DNA from 4 places in the Microcystis aeruginosa FD4 genome. Region 1 is predicted to be linked to each of the others. Evidence: predicted binding sites of a transcription regulator. Region 1 holds the regulator's gene; each other region holds the start of a gene.

Region 1 (8,059 bases):
AAGTTTCCCAATCCGGTTGAGGTAGTAAAGCCATTAAATCCCGTTCAATTTTCACCGGATCGTTATTAGTAGTTAAACCCAAACGATTACTTAAGCGCTTAACGTGGGTATCTACTGTCACCCCCTCAATAATCCCGTAAGCGTGAGCAAGTACCACATTAGCCGTTTTTCTAGCTACCCCGGGTAAAGTTAATAATTCCCCCATTGTCTTGGGTACTTCCCCCTGAAAATCCTTGATAATTTTTTGACAAGCACCCTGAATATTTTTAGCTTTATTGCGATAGAATCCCGTGGAACGAATGAGGGTTTCTAACTCCTCTCGCTCGGCAAAAGCTAAGGATTTAGCATCGGGAAAACGAGCGAATAAAGCAGGAGTCACCTTATTTACCCGCTCATCAGTGCATTGTGCCGAGAGAATAACTGCCACCAATAACTGCACAGGAGTTTGATAATTTAAACTACAGGTTGCCTCTGGATATAATCGCTTTAGGTTGCTTAAAATTTCTAGGGCGCGCAGTTGAAGCTTAGTTTTTTTTCGAGGGGCGATCACTGGAATAAATCCTGAAAAACTGCTAGGTTAGCCGTGTCGCGCACGATTAAGAAAACTCCTAATCCTAAGAGTAAAACTAGACCTGTTTGCATGATGTTATCTTGCAGTTTAGTTGGGAGAGGTTTACCTACCAAAGCCTCGATTAATAAAAATACCAACTGACCGCCATCAAGGGCAGGTAAAGGCAGAATATTAATCACCGCTAAGTTAATACTAATTAGGGCGGCAAATTGAAAAAGATTACCCGCATCATTACGAGCGATTGCTGCTCCGTATTCGACAATTTTAACCGGTCCTGCTACCTGTTGAACACTGTCTTTGAAGTTACTAACTAACTGCCCAAAACCTTGCACGGTTAATAGGATTAATCGTTGAAATTCACCCGCACCCAAGCTAAAAGCTTGCCCAAAACTATCGGCTTTTAGGCGAGTTTCTTCACCGTTAGGAGCCAATCTCACCCCAATTTTACCCTGACCATCACTTCCCAATTCAGGAGTAACGATTAAATCGAGAGTTTCTGTCGGGCGTTTGATGGTTAATTTTAGGGGTTGAGCGGGGGAAGATTGAATAATGTCACGGAAGTCAATAATGGCATTTTGAGAAGCACCAAGGGGCTGATCATTGATAGCGAGAACAATATCCCCCGCTTGCATTCCCGCTTGTTTAGCGACGGAATTTTCCGAGGTGAAAACCTCTGGAATAATTACCCCTTCTTGATAGTTAATTTGGGGAAAACCCACCGTAGCGACTTGGGTAACAAGCAAAAAATAGGCAAAAATTAAATTAGCAATTACTCCCGCACTAATGACGATAGCTCGATCGAAAACGGGACGATTGCGTAATAAATCAGGATCGTTATTGGGAATTTGACTATCGGGATCATCATCGGGAAAACCAACGTAACCCCCTAAAGGAATGGCGCGGAGGGCGTATTCTGTTTCTTTACCTTGATATTTAGCTAAAGCTGGACCAAAACCGATGGAAAAGCGATTAACATGGATAGATTGCCAACGGGCGGCGGCAAAATGACCCAATTCGTGAACGACAATTAATAGGGCAAGTACACCGATCGCTATTAAAACTGACATGATGATCAAATTATAATGATTAGGGGTCGAGAAGGTCGTTGCCGACCTCCCCTCCCATTCAGAACCATACATGAGATTTTCACCTCATATGGCTCCTAGTTTGACTGTTCCCTTGTTCAGGATACAGCTTGACATCCTTTGGTTAACAGTATATCATCTTGTTTGACAATTTCCCTAGAGGATGTCTTACCAGATGATTCTAGGCTCTCGCACTTCTTTATAGTACAACTCAAGGCATGGCGGTTTCAATTGCTGGCTTGCCAGAACAAGTTGATCCTCACTGGCGACGCGGTATCAGTTATCTCAAAATTGGCTTACGTTGCCTACAAGGAGTTTTTCATAAGGGACGAGAACTTCTTCTGCCTATTCCCCTTCTCCCCAAAGCTCCCGAACCAGTTTTTGCCTCAAAGCCAGCTGAACAAGATTCCTTTGAACGAATTTGCTTCTCTCGCATCCGTGCCTTAACCTGTCAGTGATTCACCAAGAATTTTCAGGCAGTCAGGGAATTCGGTTAATTTTTTTTTCGGTCTATCCCGCCTAAATATGAGGGGTTCGCAGGCAAGCACGGATTCCCATTGTGAATATAAGTATATGTCAAGTGGCGGGGTTTTGTCAAGGGGTTTAAGAAAAAAAATCGGGTTTATGAACGGGAAGCAAGGCAATAGCCAAGGGCGAAGAGAATGCCAATAAAAAAGTGAAGATTAACCGCTATAAACTTGCAGTTACTGACTCGCTGAGGTTGGTCGTGATTTTGGCTAACGTGGTTGACTAATTGCCAAGCGAAAGGGAGACTAAGAAAGATTAAGAGGGTGAGAGGGGGATAAACTTGCAGCAGGACAAAAACTACCGTTAAAACGTAAACGATAACCGTCACCGCGGTTAAAACTCGAGAACCTTTTAAAGTACCTAAACGGGCAATGGGTGATTTTTTACCCGCTTTGAGATCATCGGCGACTTGATGGAAATGGGAACAAAAAAGGATGATAGAAGTGGTAATCCCAATAATAATTGAAGCCGCTAGACTAGAGACAGAAAAAGTACCGGCTTGGGAATAGTAGGCAGCCGCAATCGCCAAGGGGCCAAAAGTAAAGAAACAAATAATTTCACCTAATCCTTGATAACCGAGACGGAAGGGAGGCCCTTGATAGGTATAGCCCAAAAAACAGCAGAGGGCGATTAATTCTAGGATCATCCAATCGCCTCGCCAATAACTAATGGCAAAAATACCGGCGATACCCACTAAGAGAAAAAGATTACTCAGCCAGAAAATTAAAGATTTATTGCCGGTTAAATTAACGATCGAATGGGCCTTATTGACATCGATCCCAGTATCGGCATCAAAAACATCATTGCTGAGATTTAACCAAGCGAGAATTAAAATAGCTGAGAGGATAAAAGTGGCAAAAATCGGAGGAGAAAATCGACCTGTTTCCTGATAAGCGATCGCTGTTCCCAGAATAATCGGTATAATCGCCACACTATACATTGGTAGTTTAATGGCTGCTAACCAGAGTTTTTTGGCCGAGGGAGTGGTGACAGTATCGGTGGTCATAGTTAAATGATAATCAGGAAAACTCGAGCGCTCTAGGGATAAAAAACGAGGGTTTAAGGTAGAATTATAGCTTTTTGTGCCTCAACTAGAAAGGCGGCATTTGATATTTGTGTTGATCAACAGAAGTTATTAAGTATCTAAGCACAATTAATTACACATCTAAGCCACTACTCCGTCAGACTGCTGCTGTGATCAGTAAACAGTGAACTGAAAACTCAAATCCGATCCCTAATAGCTGTATCGGAGTCTCGGAGTCTCGGAGTCTCGGAGTCTCGGAGTCTCGACTAGGAAATTAATTTTGCACGACTACTTAAAAATGGTAGGGGTGCAGGGGATGCGCCCAAAATTGAACAGAGGATGTTATTCTCTAGACAGTCAGCTGAAAATTCCCGCAACTTTCCCAGCCACCGATGAGAGCGATCGCTAAAGATGATATTCTTTGTATTCACCATGAAGATGTACCGGTTTATAAAAAAGGCGGTTCATTGGTGAGAAATAGTTATTTTTGGGCGCTAAAATCGATCGCCTGTGGGGCGCGTCGGGGACAGGATTGGGAGTTCGATGCGGAGGTGTGGGTGGCGCTGGTGCGGATGTTGCTCTGTTTTGCCAATTCTGGTTATTTGGGCGATGGTGAGACAATTTTAGAGTTTACTGTCGATTGTCCCATTCCCGAACCTTTGCGGGCGATATCTACTTACTTATAGCCTCGCTGAGATAATTAGCGGTGGATTCCACCAGAGGAATAGTATTTTCGTATAACATTCGCGTCGGTCCGATAATGCCGACACTACCGACGGGAGTGTCTCCTTGTTTATAAAAAGCGGAGATAAGAGTGCAAGGGCGCATGGATTCCAGAGGATTTTCGGAACCAATGGTTATTTTGACTTTTTTAGCTGATTTTTCCAGTTCTGGTCTTTGTAAAATCAGGGGTAAAAGGCGATCCTGTTCTGCTTCCAATAGATGCAGTAACATTTGTACTTGTTGCCATTGGGCGAATTCTGGCTGTCGAATGACTTCAGCGACACCATGGACGATAATCTCCGGGGTGGCAGTGGATTGGAGACTAGCGCTGATTTCTTGGCTTAATTGTTGGAGAAAATGGGTATAACGGGCAAATTCTCGCTCGATTTGCTGCCAATCGAGGTTAATTAAATCTGCCAAGCAATAACCTTTTAATTTTTCCCCGAGAAAATTAGAGAGGATTTGTAATTCTTCTGCTAATCCATCCTCCTTGTCCGTTTCCATGGACTCAGGAATCTCTATCATAACCGAGCGTGTTTGTAAACTATCTGTAACAATAATTAACATGATCTGCCGGGCTGAGACGGGGACTAATTGCAGATGACGCAGGGTATTGGTGAGGGTGTGGGGGAGGGTAACGATAGCGATATAACCGCTTAAACCGGCTAAAAATTGGCTGGCCTGTTGCAGAAGACTTTCGAGACTCCAAGCGGGAGATTTAGCGTTTCGATGCAGATAATAGCCGATTTTTTCGCCGATACGGTCATCGGGAGTCATTAACTCATCGACGTAGAGACGATAACCCCAATCGGAGGGAATGCGTCCGGAGGAAGTGTGGGGTTGATAGAGTAAACCCTCTTTTTCCAGTTTACCGAGAGCATTGCGAATAGTGGCGGAACTAACAGTAAAATTATACTCCTCCACCAGAGTTTTCGAGCCAACCGGTTCGGCCGTGGCGATATAATGTTGAATTGTCGCCTTTAATATCTGTTGATAGCGATCGCTGAGATGAGTTCTAGCGGACATAGGGGAATAATCTTAAGAAAAGATTTATAACAATTTTTTAGACAGTATAACGCTTAATCAGTTATCAGTTATCAGTTATCAGTTATCAGTAGTCAGTAATCAATGGGGAGAAAGGGGATAGTTTGCCCCTCTTTTTTCCCGATTGGGGCGATCAAAATTAGTAACGGGGAATATTAGGATCGACGAGGAGGGAATAAGCATCGATGCCGCCGTTAATATTTTTAACATTAGTAAAACCCTGACTTTGTAGCCATTGGCACATCTGCAGGGATCTCATGCCATGGTGACAGATAACGAGGGTTTCCGCTTGGGGGTTGAATTGGGTGGCAATAGTGGGCGACCATTCTCGGTATTGACTCAAGGGTAAAATGGTAAAACTGGCTACAGATGCGATCGCAACTTCCTCCGGTTCGCGCACATCAATAAGTTGTAAATTAGGATCATGATCGGCTAAACGGAGAGCGAGTTCATGGACGCTAATTTCGGGAATGCACATAGATTTGGTCTTAAGAATGGGTTATCTTTCCTTTAGATTAGCAAATCGAGCGACCCTGAGCGGTTAGGGACTTGCGTAGGAATAATAAGCTGCCCGCGTATTTAAATTGCTTGTTGAGACGAGGCACTCTTGCACTCTTGCAACAGCAAAGGGATTGGGGGGGATTCGGCTAATTATAAGAATAAGCGGTTTAAATGCGTCTTAGCTTATCCCAGCCAGACAATCGCTCTGTAGAAGATCAGACCAGCCCTAAATGGTACATTATCAAAGCGCAAGTCCCTGACATCGCATCATTAAGGCGGCGGCGGAAAGGGCAGGTGTTAACCCCCACGTCTCCGCTCACTGGTCGCGCCATGCCCATGCTTGGAGAATGGCTGTGATAAGTACCTAAGCAAAATTAATTACACATCTAAGCCGTCAGCTTTTTGCTGTGATCAGTAAACAGTAATCAGTAATCAGTGAAAAGACAGTAGGAAACTTCTATTTAATACTGCACACTTAAAACTCAAATCTGATAACTGATAACTTGCCCACTGATAACTGATAGCTGTCTCGGAGTCTCGGAGTCTCGACTAGGAAATTAATTTTGCACGACTACTTATCAGGGGCATTTATGCCTAAAGGTAGACAAAATGTATTAGGCTAAAAGCTAAACTATTTTGGCAAGATTTCTTTGAAGACCTCCTCAGCCTACTTATTGGTTTTCCACGGTAGTCGCGATCCGCGTCCAGCCATGGCGGTGACGCGATTGGCAGCCTTAGTTCAGGAAAAAATCAGTCAACCCGCCGAAAGATTGGCGAGTAAATCGGAGTTTAGCCCCTCTATAGCGGTTCTAGAAGCAGATAATCGGGTATTAGTAGGGACTGCCGCCCTAGAATTAGCGATAACACCTCTCCATCAACAAATAGAAGCTTTTGCCCAACAAGCACAAAGCCAAGGATGTAACCGGTTGCAGATTATCCCCCTGTTTCTCCTGTCGGGGGTTCACGTTAAAGAAGATATTCCCGCGGCCGTGGTCAAAGTGCGATCGCCGATTGAGCTAGAGTTAAAGCCCCATTTAGGCAGTTATCAGGGCATAAAATCGCTGTTATCCCGACAATTTGCTGATTTAAGCCCGCAAGACCGCATTTTACTGGCCCACGGTAGTCGTCGCCCCAGGGGTAATCGGGAGGTGGAAAATCTAGCGGCGTTTTTTGGGGCAATTACAGCTTATTGGTCGATAGAACCGAGTTTATCCCAACAAATCGAGAGTTTAATCGCTCAAGGTAGCCAAAAAATCGCTATACTGCCCTATTTCCTCTTTGCCGGTGGAATTACGGCGGCGATCGAAGCCCAAGTTTTTGAACTATCACAAAAGCATCCAAATGTCAATATATCTTTAGGTAAATCTTTGGGGGCGACAGGGGAATTAGCCGAGATTATTGTTGAGGAAGGATGTGGATGAAGCGGGCGGCGATCGCTTTGGGCGGTAATTTAGGGGATTCAGCGACAATTTTAGGGCAAGCTTTAGGGGAATTAGAGCGAGTCAAAGGAATTAAACTAGAAGCTCATTCCCAATGGCATCAAACCGTGGCCGTCGGGCCGACTCAGCCCGATTATCTCAACGGTTGCGCCATTGTGCAAGTGGATTTATCGCCCTTAGATTTACTGCATAAATTATTAGAAATCGAGCAGTTATTCGGGAGAGTCCGACGGGAAAAATGGGGACCGCGTACCCTCGATTTAGACTTAATATTTTATGATGACCTGATCTTAGAAACGCCCGAATTACAGATACCCCATCCCCGCTGCCGAGAACGGACCTTCGTGCTGCTTCCCCTGGTAGAAATTGCCCCCGATTGGCGAGATCCCGTAACCGGAAAAACTATCCTTCAGCTATGGTCGGAATTGGAAAAGTAAGAAATTAGGAATGGGCAATTAGACATCTCCAAAAATTTATAAGTCAGTCACAGCAAGGAAGAGAAGCCGATTAGACCAAGAGTCAAAATTAGCTCTCAAAACCGATTAATCAGGGTTTAAAGAGACAAAATCCAATTTTGACGGAAAACTATGGCTAATTATAACGTCAATTACTTCCCCTGATTGCTCCCATTCTATTACTTCTAAAATTAGCGCATCTCAACCTTACTCAGCCGCCAACGGTAAGTAAAACCGATTTATATCGACTTTTCTTTAATCTAAATCTTTCTTGAACCACTTTAAATACTTTGACAAATCGAATTAAATGCTCAACAAAAATTCGCCGAGATGATAAAACTTTATTTTCTTTAATTTGATTCTCGGTTAATTCTCCATTCTTGTTTTTTTTCTCAGGAGTTCTGCTTTGATTTTCTCCCAGGTAAGCTTTATCCCCAATAAAAGTTTGTTGAGAATCGAATTTGCTTAAAGTTTGCCGACAGATTTTTATGTCGCTCGTCGGACCAGGTTGACCAATAACTACATCAACAATATCTTCAGCTTTTGGCCAGACAATAAGTTGTTCTAGTTGTTGGTAGTCAATTCCTAATCGTCTTTTAGTTTGTTTTGGATATTTTTGAATGGATTCCCAAGTGTAGTTTTTCATGGCTTTTTTTGAGTCACTATTTGTTTTATTATATCCTATTATT
Region 2 (8,059 bases), 510 kb from region 1:
CTAGGCTAGAGTTTCCGGACAGTATCCTAAACCCTTAGTAAATTGTTGCCGAAAAGCCTCTATATCTTGCTGATCCGGGGTACCATGGGACACGATCGCCACTTGGTAACGACGCATAACATCAATAGGAGATTGTCCCGTTTCCAAACTCCAAAAAACCATCTGGAGACGCATTTCCGGTTGATAGGGAATCCCTAACTCATTCATGTAGGCGCGAAAATCACCGTGTTGGCAAGGAGTGAGCATTTGATTAAACTTTACCTTGACCACCCAACCGTTAATCTGATGGATAACCGTCATCACGGAGGAGGGTAGATGAGTCATCGAGCGCAGGTATTCGGTGACTCGTAGCGTTAGACTAGCGTTAGCAAGAAAATAGAGATAGTCCATATTGGCCGCTGGGATGTTGGCTAACAGTCACGATTAGTGTTATATCTCTAGTCTGACGATAAACCGTTCCAGATACCAAGGGGAGAAATCCCCGATTTAGTGAAGTTCGCCTGGGTAGGATTACCCAACTTTTGCGAAGATTTTTATGATGGTAATGACGATGATCCCTGACCAATTACTCTCCAGCTACGATTATCACCTTCCTCCGGAGTTAATTGCCCAAAATCCCGCAGAACCCCGGGATAGTTCCCGTCTTTTGGTGGTAGATTCTCCCAATAGTCATAATTTAGCTATTTTTCGGGATTTACCCACTTGGTTAGAGTCGGGGGATTTGCTGATTTTCAACGATACCCGCGTGATTCCGGCCCGTTTATTTGGACGTAAAACCACGGGCGCACCCATAGAAATATTACTATTAGAAGAACAAGATGACCATCGTTGGTTATCCCTAGTGAAACCGGGAAAACGCTTTAAAGTCGGTTCAGAAGTCCTTTTTTATCCGAAAACAGGGCCGACGGAAGACAAAGAAAAATTATGGTTAGCGAAAGTAATCGCTCGAGATCTGAACACCGGTGGTCGTCTGCTGGAATTTCAACCTCATCCCGGACGCAGTTTTTGGGATATTTTGGCGGAGTACGGTCATATTCCTTTCCCCCCCTACGTCACGGAATCAGAGGCGGAAGAAGACCGTTATCAAACAGTTTACGGTTATAAACAGGGTTCTGTGGCCGCTCCCACGGCTGGACTACATTTTACTCCCGAATTATTCCATAAGCTCGCCCAGAAGGGTATAGATACCGCCTATATCACCCTTCATGTGGGAGTGGGGACTTTTCGTCCCGTGGAAGTGGAAAATATTACAGAACACCTAATGCACCAAGAATTTTTGCAAATTTCCGCCGCAACTGCCGAAAAAATCGCAGAAACAAAAGCTAGAGGTGGCCGGATTATCGCTGTGGGAACCACGGTAGCTCGCGCCTTGGAAGGGGCAATTAAAGAAAGTAAGAGCGATAAATTAACCGCTTTTCAGGGAAAAACGAATTTATTTGTCTATCCGGGTTATCAATGGCGGGTTATCGACGGCATGATCACTAATTTTCACCTACCCAAGTCCAGTTTGATGATGTTAGTCAGTGCCTTAATCGGACGGGAAAGACTACTGGCATTGTATCAGGAAGCTATCCAAGAGCGTTTCCGTTTCTATTCCTTCGGTGACGCTATGTTAATCCTACCCAGCGCTCGCAGCATCAATCAGTAATCAGTAATCAGTAATCAGTAATCAGTATTCAGTATTCAGTATTCAGGAGACGGGAGACAGGAGACATTCTTCCCTACACCCTACACCCCACACCCTACACCCCACACCCTACACCCCACACCCCACACCCCACACCCTACACCCCACACCCTACACCCCACACCCTACACCCCACACCCCACACCCCACACCCCACACCCCACACCCCACACCCCACACCCTACACCCCCACTTCCCACTTCCCCATCACCCCATCTCCCCACTTCCCCATCCCCCCGCACCCTACACCCCACACCCCACACCCCACACCCTACACCCTACACCCCACACCCATCCCCCATCCCCTATCCCATATCCCCCAACTTAAAAAGGGAAAGAGCTATGCTCCTCCCCTTTTTTTGATAATTTATTCAAGTTGATTGTAGATGCACAGCAATCGAGGCTGAAATTACATTAAGCCCAATTGAGCAAGGATGCCTTTGTGGGTTAAGTATTCCGTAGCTACGCCAATAACGAAACCGAGCATGGCTAAACGACCATTCCAGTTTTCAGCGAAAGCGGTGAAGCCGAGTTTGTTTTCTTGCTTATCCATGGTGAATTGCCTTCCTATAAGAAAATTGCGTTTAAGTCAAGTGCTTGATATTTAATGTAACATAACTTTCCAGACTATGCAACATTTCTTTACATAAATTTTCTTAATGTTGACCATAAACTTTTATGGGGGTAGGGTCAAGGGTTGGCATGGCGGCCGAAAATCAAGCCTGATCTTAGTTCTAGTAAACAACGGTTTTCCCATCCCTGACCGAAAAAGATTACAATCAAGCGAAAGGTCAAGAATCGATCGCCGTCGAGCGAGGAGTGAATATGCGTGCCTTACTGATTTATCCCGTTTTTCCGCCGACTTTCTGGTCCTATAACAAAATTCTGGAATTAGTTGATCGCAAAGTCTTACTTCCTCCCCTAGGTATGGTGACGGTGGCGGCGATTTTACCGCAGGAATGGGAATTTAAACTGGTCGATCGCAATATTCGGGCGGTGACAGAAGCAGAATGGGACTGGGCCGAAATAGTGATTCTTTCCGGCATGATTGTCCAACGTCAAGATTTAATCGAGCAAATTCACGAAGCCAAGCAACGGGGTAAACTGGTGGCTGTGGGGGGTCCCTATCCCACTTCTATCCCCCACGAAGTGGCTGAGGCCGATTTTCTGATTCTCGATGAGGGAGAAATCACCATCCCGATGTTTGTGGAAGCATTGGCAAAAGGAGAAACTAAAGGTGTTTTCCGCACCACAGAAAAACCCGATGTGACAATTACCCCGATCCCCCGCTACGATCTGCTCGATTTTGAAGCTTATGATTCCATGTCGGTACAATTCTCGCGGGGATGTCCCTTCCAGTGCGAATTTTGCGATATTATCGTTCTCTACGGTCGTAAACCCCGCACCAAAACCCCCGCACAACTATTAAAAGAATTAGATTATCTCTACGAATTAGGTTGGCGCCGGGGCGTGTTCATGGTGGATGATAATTTTATCGGTAACAAGCGTAACGTTAAATTACTCCTCAAAGAATTAAAAGTTTGGCAAGAAGAACACCAGTATCCTTTCCGGTTTAACACGGAAGCATCGGTAGATTTAGCCGCCGATCCCGAATTAATGGAAATGATGGTTGATTGTTATTTTGATGCGGTCTTTTTAGGCATTGAAACCCCCGACGAAGAAAGTTTACAATTAACCAAAAAATTCCAAAACACCCGTAGTTCTTTAACCGAGACGGTAGAAAAGATTATTAAAGCTGGATTGCGCCCTATGGCGGGATTTATCATCGGTTTTGATGGCGAGAAAAAAGGTGCGGCCGATCGCATTATTAATTTTGTCGAAGAAGCGGCCATTCCCACGGCTCTATTTGGAATGTTACAAGCTTTACCGAATACCGCCCTATGGACTCGCTTGGAAAAAGAAGGACGACTACGATTAACGGGGAAACAGGACATTAACCAAAGTACCCTGATGAATTTCGTTCCCACCCGGCCGATCGAAGATATTGCCACAGAATATATTGAAGCCTTCTGGACATTGTACGATCCGGAGGTATTTCTTGATCGCACCTATCGCTGTTTCTTGAAATTAGGCGCACCTAAAGCTAAACCTGCCTTTAAACTGCCTCGCCGGGCTGATCTCTATGCCCTAGCGGTAATTATCTGGCGACAGGGCTTTAAACGTTCCACTCGCTGGAAATTCTGGCAGAATTTATTCGGTATTTTGCGCCATAATCCCGCCAATGCCGAACACTATATCACTGTCTGCGCCCACAACGAGCATTTCCTGGAATACCGTCAGATTGTTCGGGATGAGATTATGGCACAATTAGCCGAATTCCAACGCCAAGAGGCATTAACATCGGAAAAAACCGCGATAGCGGCCTAATTATTCCGAGGATGGGTTATTTACCCATCCTGAACGCCATTTATTGATTTTCCAGTTCACAAGCGCCAATACTAACCCATTGACTAGAACCATCAGACCAGTATTCTTTTTTCCAGATAGGGGCATTATGCTTGAGACTATCAATAGCATAACGACAGGCTGCGAAAGCTTCCCCCCGATGGGGACAACCCACCGCTACTAAGACGCTAATTTCACCGATTTGTAGCTTACCGGTGCGATGGTGAATGACAACTCGATTGGTATCGGGCCAAGTTTGCCGAATTTGCCGAGCAATTTGCCGGAAAACTTCGATCGCCATCGGTTCGTAGGCCTGATAATCAAGATAAATAACCGGTTTACCGTCGGTTTGCTCCCGTACAGTCCCACTCATTAGTACAATAGCACCATTAGCCCCATCATCGGCTAATTGATATACTTCCTGCAAAGATAAGGGAGCAAAACTGATGCGAAAACTATCTTGAGTCATGGATGCTTTTTCAGTAAACAGTAATCAGTAATCAGTAAATGGTAATCAGTGAAGTGAAAAGACAGCACTGTTAATGCCATTTAATACTCCTCACTTGATACCGCTCACTGAAAACTCAAATCTGATAACTGATCACTGATAACTGATTCAAGGCTGACAGCTATATTAATCTACAGTGCGGCGAATTTGAAGACAACACCATTCTTGACGTTTCCACAGGGCAGCCACTGTCCAGCCTTGGGGTTCTAAAATATCTGTAACTGCTTGTGCTTGGGTAACGAGGAGGCCGCTTAAAATTCCCCAAGTGGTGGGTTTTGCCAGACGGGTGATTGCGGGCATTAAAGCGATAATTGTCTCGGCTAAAATATTACAAACGATGCCATCAACACCATCGGGAATTAATTCTAATAACTCCTCGACACTACCCTGATTAATAGCCAAATTTTCGGGGTTAATCTCGTTGAGATGGCGATTACTGCGCGTCGCATTCACTGCCAGCGGATCTGTATCAACAGCATAAACTTTTTTGGCCCCCAATAAAATCGCCCCGATCGCCAGTATGCCGGAACCACAACCAATATCGGCGATAATTTGATTCTCTGGATGGCTACTTAAACGCATTTCTAGGGATTCTAGACATAATTGGGTGGTGGGGTGCGTTCCTGTGCCGAAAGCGGAACCGGGGTCAATTTTAATCACCAATCTCTGGTTATTTTCCGGGGGATTTAACCAAGCGGGACAGATCAAAAAGCGATCGCCGATTTCGCTAATTTGCCAATGTTGTTTCCAACTGCTGGCCCAGTCTTCCTCGTCGATTAACTGCCAATGGCTGACAGGTTCAGAAAAACCTAAAATCAAAGCATCCTGCTTTAACCAGAGGCTTAGTGCCTCTAAATCGGGCAATTGCGCTTTAATTTCTGGTATATAGGCCTTAACCTCTAAAGAGGATTGTTTTTTAGCAGTGGCCGTTCCCGAACAGCCAAAATTTTCCAGTCTCCAGAAAACCGTTTCTTCGAGACTAGGTTCGCACAAAACCGTAATTTCCCACCAACTATTAGACATATATTCAGTTATCCGTGATCAGGGATCAGTTATCAAATTTGAGTTTTCAGTCAACAGTATTAAGTGGCAAGTGCGGAGCTTTGGCTCTTCTGGTTTTTGTGTGAAAGGAAGAAGAATAGGGATAATTTGGGTGCATCTCAATTTTGTCGAAATATCTAGAGGACATTTTGGGCGCACGCGGTGCGCCCCTACCATTGGCGCAATCATATTATTGTAGGGGCGAATTGCATTCGCCCTCTTTGAATAACTGCTGCTGCTCACCATAGGTGAGGGAAAGTCATAAATAGGAGATGCAGCCGATAATTTTCGGGAAATATAGTCTTTAAAGCCTTGTCTGGCAAGACTCCTACGAATGATAAGCACCGATTATCACACAAAGTCGAGGAGAGCCGAGCTTTCTTTTCACTGATTACTGATTACTGTTTACTGATAACTGATTTAACCTAGAGTTTTACTGTATAAGCATCACGGATACCGGGGACTTTAGTAATTTCCGAGAGAAGACCTTCCGGTAGAGGATCATCGAGACTCAGGGCCATAACTGCATCACCGCGAATAATTTTGCGTCCTACCTGCATACTGGCGATATTGACATTAAAACTGCCTAAAAGTGCGCCAATTTTGCCGATAATACCGGGCATATCTTGGTGAAGGGTGAATAACATATGATTACTCGGTGGCACGTTAATTGGGAACTCATCGAGGTCAGTAATGCGGATTTCTCCCGTACTTAACAGCGCTCCGGTGACGGAATGGGTCCCCATGGAACCATTGGCTTCCAAATGAATCGATCCCGAATAGTCGCGGGTCGAAGCATCACGGGTTTCGATTACCCGGATACCGCGTTCCTTAGCTTCGATCGCCGCGTTAACATAGTTTACCCGTTCCCGGAGAGCTTGGGAAAGTAAACCCTTAATTGCCGCCACCACCAGAGGTTGACTGTCTTTAGTGGCCAATTCTCCCTGTAAACGGACATTTAACGAGTCACAGCGACCTCCTGCCAACTGGCTAACGAGATTCCCCATAGTTTCCGCTAATTGCAGGTAAGGGCGCAGTTTTTCCATAACATCGGGAGTTAGTCCGGGGATATTAACGGCCGAACGCGCTGGCAAACCGAGGAGGACATCGCGAATTTGTTCGGCCACATCAACAGCTACACCCACCTGTGCTTCCGTAGTCGATGCACCTAGGTGGGGAGTGAGAATGACGTTAGATAATTCTCTTAATCTAGATTCGCCTAAGGGTTCCTGTTCAAATACATCCAAGGCTGCCCCAGCAATTCTACCGGATTCGAGGGCTTCAATTAAAGCCAATTCATCGATAATGCCGCCTCTGGAACAGTTAATGATGCGGACCGTGGGTTTCATCTTAGCGATGGTTTCCCGACCGATGAGATGCTGGGTTTCGGGAGTTTTCGGGACGTGGAGGGTGATAAAATCGGACTCAGCAAAGAGTAGTTCCAGATCCACCAGGGTGCAACCGAGTTGATCGGCGCGTTCTTTGGAAATAAAGGGATCGTAGGCGAGAATTTTCATGCCTAGGGATCTAGCCACTTTGGCGACGTGGGAGCCAATTTTCCCTAAACCGACGACTCCTAGGTTCTTTTTATAAACTTCTGTGCCGATAAAGCGATTTCTTTCCCATTTATTCGCTTTTACCGACTGATTGGCATCGGGAATATGACGGGAGAGGGATAACATCATGGCCAAGGCGTGTTCGGCAGCGGCGATCGTGTTACCTTCGGGAGAGTTAACGACAATAATACCCTGACGAGTGGCCGCAGGAACATCGATATTATCGACTCCTACCCCTGCGCGGCCGATAATTTGCAGTTTGCTGCCCGCTTCGACAATTTCTTTGGTGACGCGGGTACTGGAACGGAGCATCAGTGCGTCGTATTCGGGGATAATTTGAATGATTTCCTCGGCAGATAGTCCTGTTTTCACGTCCACTTGGGCAACCTGTGACAGAATTTCTACTCCTACCGGATCGATCGAATCGGATACCAGAACTTTGGCCATAATCTTTATAACGTACTTTATTTCAGTCTACGGGCAAATGCTTGACCAATATTGGGATCTAGCAGCAATAGCCCATTTTAGAAGCAAAGGGTGCAGTCTAGGGCAAAATTAGCAAAAAGATTTTAGGTTGTCGTCAATGGTGTTGATTTCAGCCTCTTGTCTTTGTAACTGAGAGCTTGTCAATTTAATCACAGCCGCAAGCGAAAAACCTCCGTTATACTTAACGGAGGCTAGATAATTAATTAACAATTTTTGGCTACAATTTCGCCCCACATTCAGGACAGAATTTATTATTCCAATTGTTAACTGCACCGCAACTGGGACAATCGAGCATTTCACAACCCCCGGTGACAATTTTCGGTAAACCAATCATACGGGCATTACTTTGACCGGGGGCGACCATGGGATAACAAT
Region 3 (8,059 bases), 410 kb from region 1:
ATGTCGCCCCTTAGCACTGGCTTACGACGTTTGGGAATCCAAACTAAGTGAATAGTTGCAAGCCCTACCGAATGGTTGTTGTGTCTATATCCAAACGAATCTTTTCTCATATATACTGGTTGATAGCTTGACAGTAGACAACCAATAGGTTAACATGAATATTATTCCGTTAGCAGGAGTAAATTAAATTGTTTGGATGCCAGCAGGTTTTAATTAAAGCAGACAAAGAGACAAGAGCAATTATTGAATATCTATGTCGTGAGTCGAATAGTTTATACAATTGTTCTGTTTATTATGCTCGTCAAATTTGGTTGAAGACGGGTAAGATTGTTACTGGATTTGCTCTGACAAAAGAAATGAAGTTTAATCCTCACTTTAAGGCTGGATATGCTTCGTCAATGCAGCAAACTTGCTTAAACGTTGGTGAATCCTTTAAATCTTTTAAGAAACTTTTAAAAAAGTCTATTAAAGGAGAGTTAAATCAAAAGCCTAATGTCCCGAAGTATCGTAAAAGCGGAGGATTGTTTACGGTTACTTATCCTAAAAAATGGTTAAAGTTAATCGAGGGCAAAATAAGGTTCCCTCTAGGAGAGCAAGTTAGAGCGTGGTTTGGATTAACAGAATTTTTTCTGCCTTTTCCTGTTAATTTAAAATGGGAATTAATTAAAGAAGTCAGAATAGTTCCTAGAAATACTTGTCTTTATGCAGAATTTGTTTATCAACAAATACATTGTGAACTCAAAGAGGGGCAAAGCCTACCGACGCATCTTGACTCAACCAAGGTACTAGGGATAGATCACGGATTAAATAATTGGTTAACTTGTGTTTCTAATATTGAAACCAGCTTTATTATTGATGGAAAACATCTTAAATCGGTTAACCAATGGTACAACAAACAAATAGCGACATTGAAAGAAGGAAAACCTAAAGGATTTTGGTCAAGAACTTTAGCTCATGTCACCGAAAAACGTAATCAACAAATGAGAGATGCCGTTAATAAAGCAGCCAGAATAGTAATCAATCATTGTCTTATCCATGGTATTGGTACTATTGTTTTTGGCTGGAATCAAGGTCAGAAAAACGAGTCAAATATGGGGGCGAAAAATAATCAAAATTTTGTACAAATTCCCACAGCTAAACTTAAGGACAGAATTGTTCAACTTTGCGAACAATACGGCATTAAGTTTGTTGAGACGGAAGAAAGTTATACCTCAAAAGCTTCTTTTTTGGACAATGATGAGCTACCTAAATATGGTGAAAAACCCGACGGGTGGCAGTCTTCAGGAAAACGAATTAAGCGCGGTTTATATCGTACTGCTGATAATTGGTTAGTCAATGCCGATTGTAACGGCGGCGCAAATATTCTAAGAAAAGTAAAGACAATGCTTAAATTAGATTTGAGCAGAGTTACTAGAGGCATCTTGACAATGCCCATCAGAATTAGATTTTGGTCTAATTCTGTGCTAGAATCTGCGTCGCTTTAGCGCGCAGAGTGTCAAACCTGTCATCTTTCGGATCCGTACAATCGTTGTTAATTCTGGCACTTTTGAGATAGTTAATTAACATCTGGTATGTGGTATCGGCATCTAGTTCTTCTAGTGGCAAATGCAAGTCAAATAAACCGCGTTCACTGGTTAATAAATCTCCCGTCATCCCGATGGGGTGGGCCGTCAGCATAAACCAAGCCCGACCTTTTAACATTCCCTGCGCGTCGTGCATCATTTGCCGTACCACAGCAGGATTTTGTTTATCTAGATCATCGATCGCGATCAGAATCCCCTGCGGATATTCTTCTTGCGCCCGCTCTAACAATGTATCGAAGCTCACAGTCGGATATTGAAATTTGGTGAGCGGTAAATCTTTCTCGCCGATTTTACCACCGATTCCTAAACTACCGCTAATTTCAGCACTACGCTCCTTCAATAGTTTTTCGGTGGGAATTCCCATCTGATAAAGCTGACGTTGCGCCCAATCGTCATTTGGCATCGCTCTAGCGAGGGCGATCAGTGCTGTAGTGGCGATATCTAAACCTGCGGGTAGAGATATATAGGTAGTCAACATTTGCGGACGATTGCGGCGTATAACCGACAATACTTCCAGTAAAAAAGCACTTTTGCCGATTCCTAAACGACCAGAAACCAGAATCCGACGACGCTCGCGACTTTGGAACAGATTAAACACCCGCGTCAATTCATTTTGTCGCCAGGTAAAAACACGATCGAGGGTATCGCTGTTTAAATCGATCGGGCTTTCGGTAAAGGGGATTTCCTTCCATCCTAACCGTTGGATATTGTCAGAGGATTGCTTAAAAAGATCATCGGCACTTGTCATATATATACCTCGCTGGTTTGTCGTTCGATCGCCCGTCGAGAAGCTTGATAAATAATGTCTATCTCCTCCACTTTATCGGGATCAGTCCAGCAATTCTCATTTTGAAAAAAATCAGATAAAATTCTCTTATTTAAATAGAGAACTTGTGTAGAAGCATTATTTTTTGACAGATAATTATCATCCAACGCTGGAGATAGACAGGTTTTAAGAACTCTGTCCATGAAAAATAGATTTCAACTCATAAATTCAGATGAAATTCTAACAAAATTTTTAGTTTTTTTATAAACAACTTTCTTTTTCTCCTTCAAGAGATGTGACATTTTCAACTAGAATTTACTTTTTTAAATGGGACATATTCGGTGAGAATAAATGAGAAAAATTCCGACCAATTCTTAAACCAAATAAATTTTAATAGGGTACGAATATCATATCTTTAAAGAAAGAAGTCCGAGTTACTAATAGCTCACGAATCTTTTGATAGGTGTAATTAACTAAATCCAAAACGGTATGAAATAAAAAAGCTAGTAAATTCAAAGACAATAAGAACTCGCACAAATGATTCTGACCATGACCAAAGTTATGCTCTAAATTATAACCGTGATTTTTAAGAACGTTCTTGCCTTCATTTTCAACTTTCCATCTGCTGCGCCCAGCTTTGACAATTTCTTCGACATTATTTTCCGTGATTTTATGATTAGTTATCCAATTATTTTGGTAGATAGTTTTCTGGGTTTTCTCATTAATAACAGTCACTTCACACCAATTAACTTCGAGACTTGAGTCCCCCTCTCTTAAGGGAACTCTAGAAGCATAACGATAACGATAAATTAGATTTTTTCGTCCATCCCATTGTTTCTTTTCAACGGTCGTAACTTCGCCACTTTTTTCTAAAAATTCTAGCCATTCATATAAAGTTTTATGCGACGTTTCTAAACAAACAAAAATAAAACTATAACCTTGTTTTACCGCTAATTCACAAACAGGTTCGTGAGAATATAAGTCGTCTCCTAAAAGAGTTACAGGATAACCATACTTATTTTTATGATTCTTATTTAACCATCTTTTAACGGCCGCATTTTCACAGTCTTGTTTTTGATGCCCATCTTGTTTTTTAATGAATTCTGGCTCTAAATTAATTACTTGTTTTTGCTTAGGAGAAACCACCCTAGGTGTGACACAGCCGTGAAAATAAGTTGTAGTTCCATTTCGATGATTACGACAGTTACAATGAGGGCAATGAATTTTCTTGGATGAGAAATATTCTGTGCCATCTAACGCCACTAAAATTTCTCCATCTAAGTAGAGAAACTTTTTCAAAACTCCCTTTTCCTTTAACCATTGATAGACTTTTTGAAAAGTCCTAGAGACATTAGAGGCTGGCACTGGCTCTAACAGATTTCTTATTTGATTATCCCCAGGAATTTTTTCAATTGAAAATAAACTTTCAGCCTTATCTTTTCCCTTATTGCTTTTCATTAAACGTTGATGGTCTAAAAAAGACGGCGACTGAGTAAAAAAGACTGAAAATGCAGCCATCACGGCATCTTCTACCTGATATTTTCTATTATTTCCAGGTTTCCTCTCATCGGGTAAATCATGTAATTCTTGACGTAAAAATTGCCTTAATTCCGAAATTTCTAGGGTTGCCGCTTTTTGAGCCATCTTGGAATAATTTGACGTGCTGGTGGATTTCTAACTCACCCATTTTACCTTAGCTGACAATAATTATAAATTTTTATTTCCCTTGAATTCCCTATTCTAAAAACAGAACTATCTTCCTGAATTAACCCCGTTCGTTCTCAGCCAACCTCTTTGATTGCTTGAGTATTTATACTTAATTTGTCCAACCAATTGTTTTTTTAGTGATCGCCTCTCCTGAAAAATAGTTACTTTGTACTATATTTTCCCTGCCAAAATCGGGGTTAATGCTCTATTTATTTCAAAATGAGAATTGCTGTTTATTAATATTTGCTTTTAAAAATTGCTGTAGCATCGTGGTATAAGTTAACAATCCAGATTTGTTCCCCATGGTGGGCTGTAAATCGGGATACCCGATCAAGCTATCAACATTTTACCGCAAGGAAAAAGCACCGGGGATAAAATTGTACTTTCCTTAACCCGAAGTGACGTTTTTTCCATCAAAAAAAACTCGATCGCTTAATTGCGATCGAGTCGAGAAAAAATAGACTAATTACTAATAGTCGAAGTCACCACCGCCGGCGGGAGCAGCGGCTTTTTCTTTTTCGGGTTTATCCACCACAATACACTCGGTAGTTAAAACCATACCGGCGATAGAAGCGGCATTTTGTAGGGCAGAACGAGTCACTTTCGCGGGGTCAACGATACCCGCCTCAAACATATCGGAGAACTCACCGGTAGCGGCATTATAACCGACATTAAAGGGCTTTTCCTTCACCCGTTCGGCAATCACTGCACCGTTTTGGCCTGCATTTTCAGCAATCCGTTTTAAGGGAGCAGCAATGGCGCGAGAAACGATTAAAGCGCCGGTTAATTCTTCATGGTGTAGGGTTTCTTTTGCCCAAGTTTCCAATTGGGGAGCCAGGTGAGCTAAAGTAGTACCACCCCCGGGGACGATACCTTCTTCTACGGCTGCTTTAGTGGCGTTAATCGCGTCTTCTAAGCGCAATTTGCGGTCTTTCATTTCCGTTTCGGTAGCGGCACCGACTTTAATCACTGCCACACCCCCGGCTAATTTAGCCAGACGTTCTTGCAGTTTTTCTTTATCGTAGGAAGAATCGGTTTCCTCGATTTGACGGCGAATTTGCTCACAACGGGTTTTCACTGCCACGTCGTTGCCTTCGGCGACGATGGTGGTAGTATCTTTGTTCATGGTGATACGACGGGCCGTACCTAAGCTGTCAATTTTGGTGGTTTCCAGTTTTAAACCCGCATCTTCGCTGATGACTTGACCACCGGTTAAAACGGCGATATCTTCTAACATCGCTTTTCTGCGATCGCCAAATCCAGGAGCTTTCACCGCAGTAACGTTAAGAACACCGCGCAGACGGTTAACCACTAGGGTTGCCAAAGCTTCTTTTTCGATGTCTTCAGCGATAATTACTAGGGGTTTACCTTGACGGGCCACTTGTTCGAGAATGGGAACCAAATCCTGTACTAAACCGATTTTTTTGTCGGTAATCAGAATAGCGGGATCTTCAAAGACGCATTCCATGCGTTCGGTGTCGGTGACAAAGTAGGGAGAGATATAACCTTTGTCAAAACGCATCCCTTCGGTGATTTCTAGTTCGGTGGTCATCGATTTCCCTTCTTCTAGGGAAATTACGCCTTCTTTACCGACTTTATCCATGGCCGAGGCGATCATTTGACCGACTTCATCATCGTTACCAGCAGAGATAGCGCCCACTTGTGCGATCGCTTTGGAATCTTCTACGGGTTTCGAGTGTTTGGCGATTTGACTGACGAGGAAATCGGCAGCTTTATCGATACCTTTTTTCAGAGAAATGGGGTTAGCACCGGCGGCGACGTTGCGTAAACCTTCTTTAACGATAGCGTGGGCGAGAACGGTGGCGGTAGTTGTACCATCCCCCGCTACATCGTTGGTTTTTGAGGCGGCTTGGCGAATTAAAGCCACACCGGTGTTCTCGATATGGTCTTCCAGTTCGATTTCTTTAGCGATGGTGATGCCATCATTGACGATTTGGGGTGCGCCGAATTTCTTTTCGAGGACGACGTTACGACCTTTGGGGCCAAGGGTGACGGCTACCGCTTCGGCCAGGAGATCCATGCCTTTTTCTAAGGCGCGACGAGCATCTTCGTTGTAGATAATAGATTTAGCCATAATGTCTCGTTATTCGTGCAAAATAGGGGTTTTCAAGGGTAGATGATTAGGAAACGGCGGCAAGAATGTCTTTTTCGGAGAGGAGAACGTATTCTTCGCCACCAAGTTTGATATCGGTTCCGGCATATTTGGAGTAGAGAACTTTGTCACCCACACCCACTTCCACAGGGGTACGGCTACCGTCATCGTTGCGTTTGCCAGCGCCGACGGCCACGACTTCTCCGATTTGGGGTTTTTCTTTAGCGGCATCGGGAAGGAAAATGCCACCGGCGGTTTTTTCTTCGCTGGGGCTAACTTTAACGAAAACTCGATCGCCTAGGGGTTTAACAGTAGTTACGTTGATGCTGACTGCAGCCATGGAATATCCTCCGTTTGTCTTGTATTTTGGTAAGTGCTTTTTTCAGATTAGCACTCTTACCTTCCGAGTGCTAATTTACCGAAATAGAAGGCCCCCTGACAACTGCTCGATCGGTACGGGTTTCCGAACTATGGTGTGAAGCTATAGCAGTTATCTTAATGGTGCGGTACAAAGTTTTCGTTTTGGGAAGGCAGCAGTCAGAATATCCCTTTTCCGTCACTCTAGGGAACGGGAAAACAGAAATGACAGGGAAAAACGGATGCCAACAGAGAATTTATAAATCGATTAAGTTGAGTATATAGAAAAGAAAAATAGTTAATTAATCGAGGAGTAAAGAAAACACAGAGCCAAGCTTTTAAGCGATTCAAGTAACCGAAAGGCTCGACAAATAATCGAATATTATTTAAGTCATTTTCTTTTAATCTTTTCGATTCTAAAATTGGAGCGTATAGTGGGGGATTGGCAACCCCACCGATACGCTTGGAAGCTGCCAAATGTCAGGGCGATCAAACCAAATCCTTACCTTGACAAGCAAAAGCTATTCACGGCGGAGATCGAAACCATGACTAGGCAGCATACACAGCAATGAAGAAAACATTGCCCTTGATTTTTCAGTAACTGACAGGCGGCTTTGAAGTTATACCATTTTTCAAAAGTAATGACAGAGATGGTTATGCCTGGTACATCTCAATTTTGTCGAAATATCTAGATGACATTTTGGGCGCACGCGGTGCGCCCCTACCATTGGCGCAATGATATGATTGTAGGGGCGAATTGCCTTCGCCCTCTTTGAACAACTTCTGCTGCTCACCTATAGGTGAGAGAAAATCACCAGCAGGAGATGCACCCGGTTATGCCTGCTACGAATAAAGAAAAATGGTATTAACCTAAGCGCATTAAGGGCAGAAGTCACCCTAAAGGCGATCGATCGATTCTCCCAAAACCTGCGAGGATTTAATCGTCATAAATGCGGCACTCTAAGGCATCAGGATTGGCTTCGCAGTAAGCTTGGAGTGAGTTATTCCCCTGTTTTTTGGCCCGTTGATGGGAGGCTTCCGCCTGGAGTTCCTCCACCACATCCCAAGCTGCAGCGCAATCTGAAGAGGTGTCACCCTTGGCCGCACAAATTGCCCGTGCGTCTTCCCGGGCTGCTTCAATTTCATCTTCAATGAACAACCGCTTTGGCTTTTCGACAAAATCGCTCTTGAAGAGAATATCACTCACAGAAATAATGCCCAGCAAAGTTTTACCCTGAATCACCGGGGCGCGGCGAATACGGGTTTGAGCAAATAACCGAGCCACATATTCCACCCCCAGTTCGGGATTAACGACCACACAGGGCTTGACCATAATTTCGTAAACCCGCATAGTTTTAGGATCGTGGCCAAAGGCCGCCACTTTGTAAACGATGTCGGTTTCGGTAACAATTCCATAAGGGTCCTGTTCATGGCGCGGTTCGACAATCAACCCCCGCAGTTGTTTTTCTTTCATCAATTTCACGGCATCGGCAACCGTTGCCGAACCACGAATGGTGACAACGTTTCGGGTCA
Region 4 (8,059 bases), 2.6 Mb from region 1:
AACGAGCTAGAAGACTAACTCCTCCCCCTAAAGTGCCTGTTATCCACATCAAACGTATAATTGTTATTACTCCGTCCTGAGTATTTTGGCTACCTTCTCCCTGAGTATTTTGGCTACTAGATTTTATGACTGGAGGTATTGTTATTACTCCGTCCTTGGGATTTGAGCTATTTTTTCCCTGAGTATTTTGGCTACCTTCTCCCTGAGTATTTTGGCTACCTTCTCCCTGAGTATTTTGGCTACTAGATTTTTTTATGACTGGAGGTAAGGAAAGTAACTCGTTCACTGGAGAGAATTTCATAATAACCCAATTTACAGGGAAAGCCAACGCTAATCCAATTAAAACTTTTGTAGGTATTCTGAAAGAATGGAAAAGATTATCTCTGAAGTTTGCTGAAATAAACCCAGAACCGTTCTGAATTTTTCTTAATCCCGTTTTCGCAGCATAGCGTAATTTTTGTGCCAACCTAATATTAGGTTGACCTGTTAAAGATTTAATCGCAATTTCTCCAGCATCTACCACCGCCTTTACTTGCATGATATCACAAGGTTTGGAAATGTTCATGAGTTCTACCTGCGCTATCCCTAGTATTGTAATTAATTTAGCTAATTCCCCCTGTACTTCCCGGTCTAATTCTGGAGGGAATCCCGCTACTTGTTCTTTGGTTCTTTCCAGCAAAGTATCAATTCTTTTATTTAGTTTGATCACCTCATCTCTAGCTTGAATTTCATTGATTAAATCGTCTAAATTTTTAAATAAAACACTTGCTTCTTGTAGTTGTGCAAAATTATCTTTAAATTCCTTGACTAACTTTTCAAAGGGTTCATCTACTTCAGGAATTGAACTATATTTGTCTAAGTTATCCTTCAGTTCAGCAATCAAAGACTCATTTTTCTGTTGTAATTCCACAGTGGCAGAAAATTCAACCAAAGTATCTTTAACTTTTGTTTGCCAAGCAGTTAGCTTTTCCTTGAGTTTTGGCAAGTTTGGAACGTTAGCATTAGCATCGAATACAATAGTAATTGTTGTAACTAAACTATCAGTTTCTTGGCTTAAAGTATCAAGAGGAGTTTCTGAAATTTTGCCAGTAGATAAAAGGTGGATTGTCTCCACAAGCTGATCGGTATGAGCTATTATTTGTTTTTCTAATTCTTCTCTGCTAGGTAAAGGGTCTGAAAAAGTTAATTCACCTAGTTTTTGAATAAGTTCATCTCTTAAATTCTGAGTCTCTTGAGTGATATTTGTCGCTTCTGTTTGGTAACTAGCAAGGGTAGCTGATTTATCCTGACTAAATTTATTTTGGGTTTCCAGAATAAATTGATTAATTTTTTGTTCGATAGCAGGATTCAGATTAATCATGGTTGTCTTCTCCTAAAAAAAAGGCGAAAATGGGCTAAAATTCTGTTAGCTTCCCGATGCTACAATAGTTATCATTGATTTTCCGCAATTATTAATAAATCTTGATAAATTTTTATTTTTTTAACTCAATTCAGTCTGCCGTAGGGACATAACACCGTTATCTCCTCAACATCGTTATCTCCTCAATAACCGCACACCGGGGTTAGCACTCAAGCCCTAAGAGTGCTAAATTAACTATAAGGAGTCCTATCACAACAGCGATACTATGTCCAAAATCATTGCCTTCAAAGATGAATCCCGTCGCGCCCTAGAAAAAGGTGTCAACGCCTTGGCCGACGCAGTAAAAATCACCCTCGGTCCGAAAGGACGCAATGTCTTGTTAGAAAAGAAATACGGCGCCCCCCAGATCGTTAATGACGGCATCACCGTCGCCAAAGAAATCGAATTGTCCGATCCCCTCGAAAACACCGGAGCGAGGTTAATTCAGGAAGTAGCCTCAAAAACCAAAGATTTAGCGGGAGATGGCACCACTACCGCCACCATCATCGCCCAAGCTTTAATTAAAGAAGGTCTGAAAAACGTTACCGCCGGGGCCAATCCCGTCGCCTTAAGACGCGGACTAGACAAAACTATCGCCTATCTGGTGGAAGAAATCGCCGCCGTCGCTAAACCGATCGCTGGAGATGCGATCGCTCAAGTGGCCACCGTTTCTTCCGGCAACGACGAAGAAGTGGGACAAATGATCGCCACCGCCATGGAAAAAGTCACCACCGATGGCGTAATCACCGTGGAAGAATCGAAATCCCTAACCACCGAATTAGAAGTAGTGGAAGGGATGCAGATCGATCGCGGCTATATCTCTCCCTATTTCATCACCGATCAAGAAAGACAGATCGTCGAGTACGACAACCCCCTGATCCTGATTACCGATAAAAAAATCAGTGCGATCGCTGAATTAGTCCCCGTCCTCGAAGCCGTTGCCCGTCAAGGTCGTCCCCTATTAATTATCGCCGAAGATGTGGACGGCGAAGCCTTAGCCACTCTCGTGGTCAACAAGGCCCGGGGAGTCTTAAATGTCGTCGCCATCAAAGCCCCCAGTTTTGGGGAACGTCGCAAGGCGGTTTTACAAGATATCGCCATTCTCACCGGCGGTCGTCTGATTTCCGAAGAAGTGGGCTTAAGTCTTGACACCGTTAGCCTCGATCTGCTAGGGCAAGCGGCAAAAATTACCCTAGAAAAAGACAATACAATTATTGTCGCCTCCGGAGACAGCCGCAATAAGGCCGATGTGCAGAAACGTCTCGCCCAACTGAAAAAACAGCTAGAAGAAACCGATTCCGAATTCGATAAGGAAAAATTACAGGAACGCATCGCTAAATTAGCCGGCGGTGTGGCCGTCATTAAAGTCGGAGCAGCCACAGAAACCGAACTCAAGGATCGCAAACTCCGCATCGAAGATGCCCTCAATGCCACCAAAGCCGCCGTGGCAGAAGGTATCGTCCCGGGCGGTGGCACAACATTGATTCACCTGGCTTCTAAGGTGAAGGCTTTCAAAGCTTCTTTGACTAACGATGAGGAAAAAGTCGCCGCCGATATCGTCGCCAAAGCCCTAGAAGCCCCCCTGCGTCAGTTAGCCAACAACGCCGGTGTGGAAGGGGATGTGATCGTGGAAGGTGTGCGCGATACCGCTTTTAGCATCGGTTACAATGTCCTCACCGGCAAGTACGAAGACTTAATCGCCGCCGGAATTATCGATCCGGCTAAAGTAGTACGGTCAGCCGTTCAAAACGCCGCTTCCATCGCCGGTATGGTCTTAACTACGGAAGCCCTCGTGGTCGAAAAACCCGTTAAAGAAGCCGCAGCCCCCGATATGGGCGGCATGGGCGGCATGGGCGGCATGGGCGGCATGGGCGGCATGGGCGGCATGGGCGGCATGGGTATGATGTAATTCCTGATGCCCTCTGGCCCTTGAAAATAATCTCATGCAATTGAGCCAATCTGTCCCTTTTCTGGTTAACATCGGCATTAGGGACAGGTTTTTTTTCCTCAACCACAGAGCAAGAATAATTTGAGTAGTTGCCATAACCCCCCTATTTCTTTGAGTGCCATTTGGCTAGAGTCTTTATCCTGCCTACCTTTGAACCTCTTTGTCTCCCCTTGAGCTTCGCTGGTTTCTTTTCAGTGATCACTGTTCACTGATCACTGAAAAGTCTCCCCATCTCCCCTAACCCCAGATAACTGCATCTAAGTTACCGCCCCGAAACTCTACAATAAAGGCAGCAGCATCAATAAACAGTTAAAAAATCAACCGTGACCAAGACCCCTTCCCTCGAGGAAACTCATTACAATCAGGCTAAAGCTAGTTTACAACAGGCTTTAACATGGTATGCCAGTTTTCGCCGCCATTGGAATTATCCCCCCAATCCCCAACTTCAGGCCGCCGTTAAACAGGATTTGCAGTCCCTCAAATCGGCCTTAGATAAACTGGATGAAACGGTGATTCGGGTGGCGGCCTTCGGGTTAGTCAGTCGCGGTAAATCCTCGGTGGTAAACGCTTTAGTCGGTCAAAAAGTCCTGGCAACCGGACCCCTGCACGGGGTGACACGCTGGCCGCGATCGGTGCGTTGGACAGCAGCCACGGGTAAAATTCAGATAGAATTAATCGATACCCCCGGATTGGATGAGATTGAAGGGGAAGCACGGGCGAATATGGCCCGGGAAGTCTCTAAAAGTGCCGATTTGATTTTATTTATCGTAGCGGGGGATATTACCCGGACCGAATACGAGGCCTTGGCAGAATTGCGCCGGGCAAAAAAACCGCTCATTTTGGTGTTTAATAAGATTGACCTCTATCCGGAAGCCGATCGCCGCCAGATTTTTCAGCAGTTACAGAGATTAGGAACCAATCGGGCTGAAAAAACGTTAGAAGATTTGTTAACTACCGATGAGATAGTTATGGTAGCCGCCGAACCGCAACCGATTCCCGTCCGGGTGGAATACCCCGATGGGCGCGTGGTGAGTGAGTGGGAAACCCCTCCCCCCCAAATTGAGGAGCTGCAAGATAAACTCTTAACGATTTTAAATCGGGAAGGGCGATCGCTGCTGGCCTTAAATGCTTTAGTGCAAGGGCAAGAAGCGGAGGAAAATATCGCTAGAAAAAACCCTGGAACTCCTGGACAGTCAAGCAGAGGAAATTATCTGGCAATACGCGAAATATAAGGCTTTAGCGATTGCGGCTAATCCGATCGCTATTTTAGACCTACTGGGGGCTTCAATCGTCGATTTGACTCTAGTTCGGGCTTTAGCTCGTTTGTACGGCTTGCCGATTACCAGTCACCAAGCCGGTCAACTCTGGCGGACTCTACTTTTTAGTAGTGCGGGGTTGCTGGTGGGGGAAATCCTCGGCAGTGTGATTATCGGTCTGGGCAAAACGGCAGCGGCAGCAGCGAGTATTTTTGAAAATCCCACCTCTTTAACCCTCTACGGTAGTACCGCTCTCCTACAGGGAGCAATTGCCGCTTATGGAACCTATATCATCGGGAAAGCCGCCAAAATCTATCTAGAACGCGGTTGTAGTTGGGGGGCATCCGGACCGAGTACAGTGATTAATCAAATTCTTGCTCAAGTTCATCCGCAAACTATCTTATATCGTTTACGTCTAGAACTAGAACAGTGATTTTCAAGGAAAAAGTAAAAAGGAAAAAAGGCAACAGTTATCAATTAAATATGGTTCTTCGTTACTTGGCATGGTTCGATCGACTAAATTCTTATCTGGCAAGAGACTTAATTGATTAGTTCGTTCTAGCGCAAAAACAATTGACAAAAATCGCAGCAATGTCTTTTTCTATAAGGGTTTCATCCCTTATAACCCCATCCATCGCCTAACACGAACCACTGACTCCTGATGACCGACTCCTAATTTGAGAAACTTAATTTTTGACAACGACAACTAGCTAGAAATATTGAGAGAAAATCATGTCTGCTGCCCATAAGTCCTATATTCCCGTTCCCGTTCCTGGCCAGAAAAGCCAAGCGACTCAACGTCGTCCCCAGTCGCGGATAACTTCCCCCAACCCCACTACTAAACCAGTTACTCAATCCCCCCCGACTCCCACCGTCAAACCAGCGACTAAATCGGTGGCGAGAGTTCCCGTGGCCCCGACACAAAAACAAGTGGCCTCGCGTCAATTACGTTCCCTTTGCCTCCTAGAAAGAATAGTGGCCGTGATTACTTTTTGTCTGTTGGGTTCGACTCTGGGAATATATGCTTGGACGGTATATATTCCCAAGGTTTGGGACAAAGAATTTGCTAAACTGGAAACACTGCAACGTCACGAGCGCCATCTTTTGGCCACCAATGAAACCCTTAAACATCAACTAGCTCAACAAGCAGAAAAACCCGAAACCGGATTAACTCATCCCCAACCCTTCCAAACTATCTTTTTACAGCGTAAATCTGCTCCTAACCTGAAACCGGCCCCCGCTTCTCAACCCCAATCTACCGTCAATTCTCGACCAAGAAGTGCCTATTAATAGTTATCAGTTAGCAGTGGGTAAGTTAACAGTTATCAGATGTGAGTTTTTAACTGTGCAGTATTAAATAGAAGTTTCCTACTGTCTTTTTACTGATTACTGTTTACTGATTACTGTTTACTGATTACTGTTCACTGCTTACTGCTTACTGCTTACTGCTTACTGCTCACTGATAACTGAAATATACTTCTCATGACTGACACAAAAAGACCCAGATTTAGAGGTAAAGAAACTCGATCGCCCTCTGGGAGAATCCGGGACAGAAAGTCCTATTTAAACGACAAAAAACGGCAACAACAGTTAAAAAAATTGCCTTTAAGTAACGGGCGATTGATGGCGGTGTGGTTGATTTTAGTGATGGGTATTTTGGGTTTAGCTTGGCGTTTGTACCAACTACAAATAGTACAAGCACAGGAATTACAAAAAAGAGCCAGACAACAGCAAACTACAAGTATTAGACCCTATATTCCCCGGCGGGCGATCGTCGATAGTAATGGCAATGTTTTGGCGACCGATCGCTTGATTTATACTCTTTATGTACACCCAAAACTGTTTGCTATTCCGGCCGCAGAAGTGGCTGATAAATTAGCGCCTTTATTAAATATTCCTACTAATCAACTGATGCAAAGATTTAAAGAAAAAGAAACAGGAATTCGTTTAGCCAATCAATTAACCGAATCCGTGGCTAGGGGCTTAAAACAATTATCTCTTGACGGTGTAGAATTAGAGGAAAAATACGCTCGTTATTATCCCCAAGACGATGTAGCAGCCGACGTGATTGGCTATGTAGACAAAGAACATCGTGGCCAAGCAGGATTAGAGAGAGGTTCCAGTCAGTTATTAGAAAGATCTCCTTTTTCTGTCAATACAAGACGCATGGGAGACGGGCGAATTTTACCAGCTTTTGTTCCCGATGGTATCTTTCAATTTGATGAATTACAGTTAGAAGTAACCCTCGATTTAAAACTACAAAGAGCCGCCCGGACAGCCCTGCGGGAACAGCTAAAGAAATTTAATGCTAAACGGGGAGCCGTCATCGTTATGGACTCCCTTGATGGTTCTCTTTTAGCCCTAGTTTGTGAGCCAACTTTTAACCCCAATGAATACTATAAAGCCAATGTGGCTCTATTTAAAAATTGGACCGTAGCCGATCAGTACGAACCGGGGTCAACTTTTAAACCAATTATTATCGCCTTGGCCATGGAAGCAGGGGCAATTCAATCTAGTACAGTAGTCAATGATCCGGGGGCAATTACTGTCGGTCCCTGGACGATTAAAAATGCCTCTAAACAGGGTTATGGGGCGCTAGATATGGCCCGAGTCCTGCAAACCTCTAGTAACGTGGCCATGGTGCAAATTGCCCAAAAAATGGGGCGAGTTGATTTCTATAAAAGTTTATTAGGATTGGAAATAAATCAAAGGGTTGGCGTAGATTTACCCGGAGAAGTGGCAGGATATCTCAAACCCGAACCAGAATTTCTCGATAATGCCATTGAATCGGCCACCGCTTCCTTTGGTCAAGGTTTATCCCTAACGCCTTTAAAATTAGTACAATTGCACGGTGCGCTGGCCAATGGTGGCACCCTGGTAACTCCCCATCTGATCAAAGGATTAGCCGACGACCGCGGCCGTTTGCACTGGCAGCCCGATTATCCCAGCAAAAAAGTCTTTTCTCCCACCGTAGCCCGGCAAGTGGTGGAAATGATGGAAACCGTCGTCAGCAAGGGGACGGGGGTAGCAGCCCAAATCCCCGGTTATCGCATCGGAGGTAAAACGGGAACCGCACAAAAAGCTAGTCCGACGGGGGGTTATCTACCTAACGCTAAAATTACCAGTTTTGTGGCGATTTTACCGATCGAATCGCCCCGTTATGTGGTTTTGGTGGTGGTGGATGAACCCAAGGGTGCCAATACTTTTGGCTCCACTGTTGCCGCTCCTGTGGCAAAAACGGTGATGAATACGCTCATTTCCCTCAAAGGTATCCCCCCCACTTCCAAGGTCGCTCCGGCGGCTTCTCAGACCGATAAACCCCCGCGGCACGATTAATTTAAGTCTTTTTGCAAGAGGTTTTATCTAACAAAGCACAGAGAAATATTATCGGGCTTTCATTCCCATGTCGATCCATACTTCTCTCAAATCTCATATAACTCCTGTAACCATCTCAAA

The links. Region 1 encodes HrcA, which represses chaperone genes, less so after heat shock. Its sites were predicted from a motif close to TTAGCACTCNNANNNTNNGAGTGCTAA; they were not measured.
Region 2: prmA (50S ribosomal protein L11 methyltransferase) is a predicted target of HrcA. The motif match lies at 5,675-5,701, and genes of this name have one in related genera.
Region 3: groES (co-chaperone GroES) is a predicted target of HrcA. The motif match lies at 6,557-6,583, and genes of this name have one in related genera.
Region 4: groL (chaperonin GroEL) is a predicted target of HrcA. The motif match lies at 1,563-1,589, and genes of this name have one in related genera.

What each region holds. Positions count from the first base shown of each region.
Region 1 covers NZ_CP046973.1:539,451-547,509, reverse strand. The annotation lists gene nth (endonuclease III) at 1-547, opposite strand, end outside; gene rseP (RIP metalloprotease RseP) at 547-1,638, opposite strand; gene GQR42_RS02760 (hypothetical protein) at 1,875-2,114, shown strand; gene menA (2-carboxy-1,4-naphthoquinone phytyltransferase) at 2,279-3,190, opposite strand; gene GQR42_RS02750 (hypothetical protein) at 3,601-3,894, shown strand; gene hrcA (heat-inducible transcriptional repressor HrcA) at 3,881-4,957, opposite strand; gene GQR42_RS02740 (rhodanese-like domain-containing protein) at 5,115-5,453, opposite strand; gene GQR42_RS02735 (sirohydrochlorin chelatase) at 6,187-6,897, shown strand; gene folK (2-amino-4-hydroxy-6-hydroxymethyldihydropteridine diphosphokinase) at 6,894-7,352, shown strand; gene GQR42_RS02725 (transposase family protein) at 7,582-8,016, opposite strand.
Region 2 covers NZ_CP046973.1:1,052,485-1,060,543, reverse strand. The annotation lists gene GQR42_RS05390 (hypothetical protein) at 1-390, opposite strand; gene queA (tRNA preQ1(34) S-adenosylmethionine ribosyltransferase-isomerase QueA) at 551-1,648, shown strand; gene GQR42_RS05380 (high light inducible protein) at 2,097-2,240, opposite strand; gene GQR42_RS05375 (B12-binding domain-containing radical SAM protein) at 2,513-4,075, shown strand; gene GQR42_RS05370 (molybdenum cofactor biosynthesis protein MoaE) at 4,116-4,562, opposite strand; gene prmA (50S ribosomal protein L11 methyltransferase) at 4,728-5,624, opposite strand; gene serA (phosphoglycerate dehydrogenase) at 6,068-7,645, opposite strand; gene ilvB (biosynthetic-type acetolactate synthase large subunit) at 7,902-8,059, opposite strand, start outside.
Region 3 covers NZ_CP046973.1:946,088-954,146, reverse strand. The annotation lists gene tnpA (IS200/IS605 family transposase) at 1-110, opposite strand, end outside; gene GQR42_RS04920 (RNA-guided endonuclease InsQ/TnpB family protein) at 189-1,484, shown strand; gene GQR42_RS04915 (hypothetical protein) at 1,453-2,331, opposite strand; gene GQR42_RS28335 (hypothetical protein) at 2,328-2,552, opposite strand; gene GQR42_RS04905 (ISNCY family transposase) at 2,740-3,993, opposite strand; gene groL (chaperonin GroEL) at 4,526-6,151, opposite strand; gene groES (co-chaperone GroES) at 6,198-6,509, opposite strand; gene GQR42_RS04890 (CP12 domain-containing protein) at 7,464-8,059, opposite strand, start outside.
Region 4 covers NZ_CP046973.1:3,372,155-3,380,213, forward strand. The annotation lists gene GQR42_RS28935 (apolipoprotein A1/A4/E family protein) at 1-1,360, opposite strand, end outside; gene groL (chaperonin GroEL) at 1,626-3,308, shown strand; partial or broken gene GQR42_RS16945 (GTP-binding protein) at 3,671-5,036, shown strand; gene GQR42_RS16950 (hypothetical protein) at 5,336-5,893, shown strand; gene GQR42_RS16955 (peptidoglycan D,D-transpeptidase FtsI family protein) at 6,086-7,939, shown strand; gene GQR42_RS16960 (DUF3226 domain-containing protein) at 8,026-8,059, opposite strand, start outside.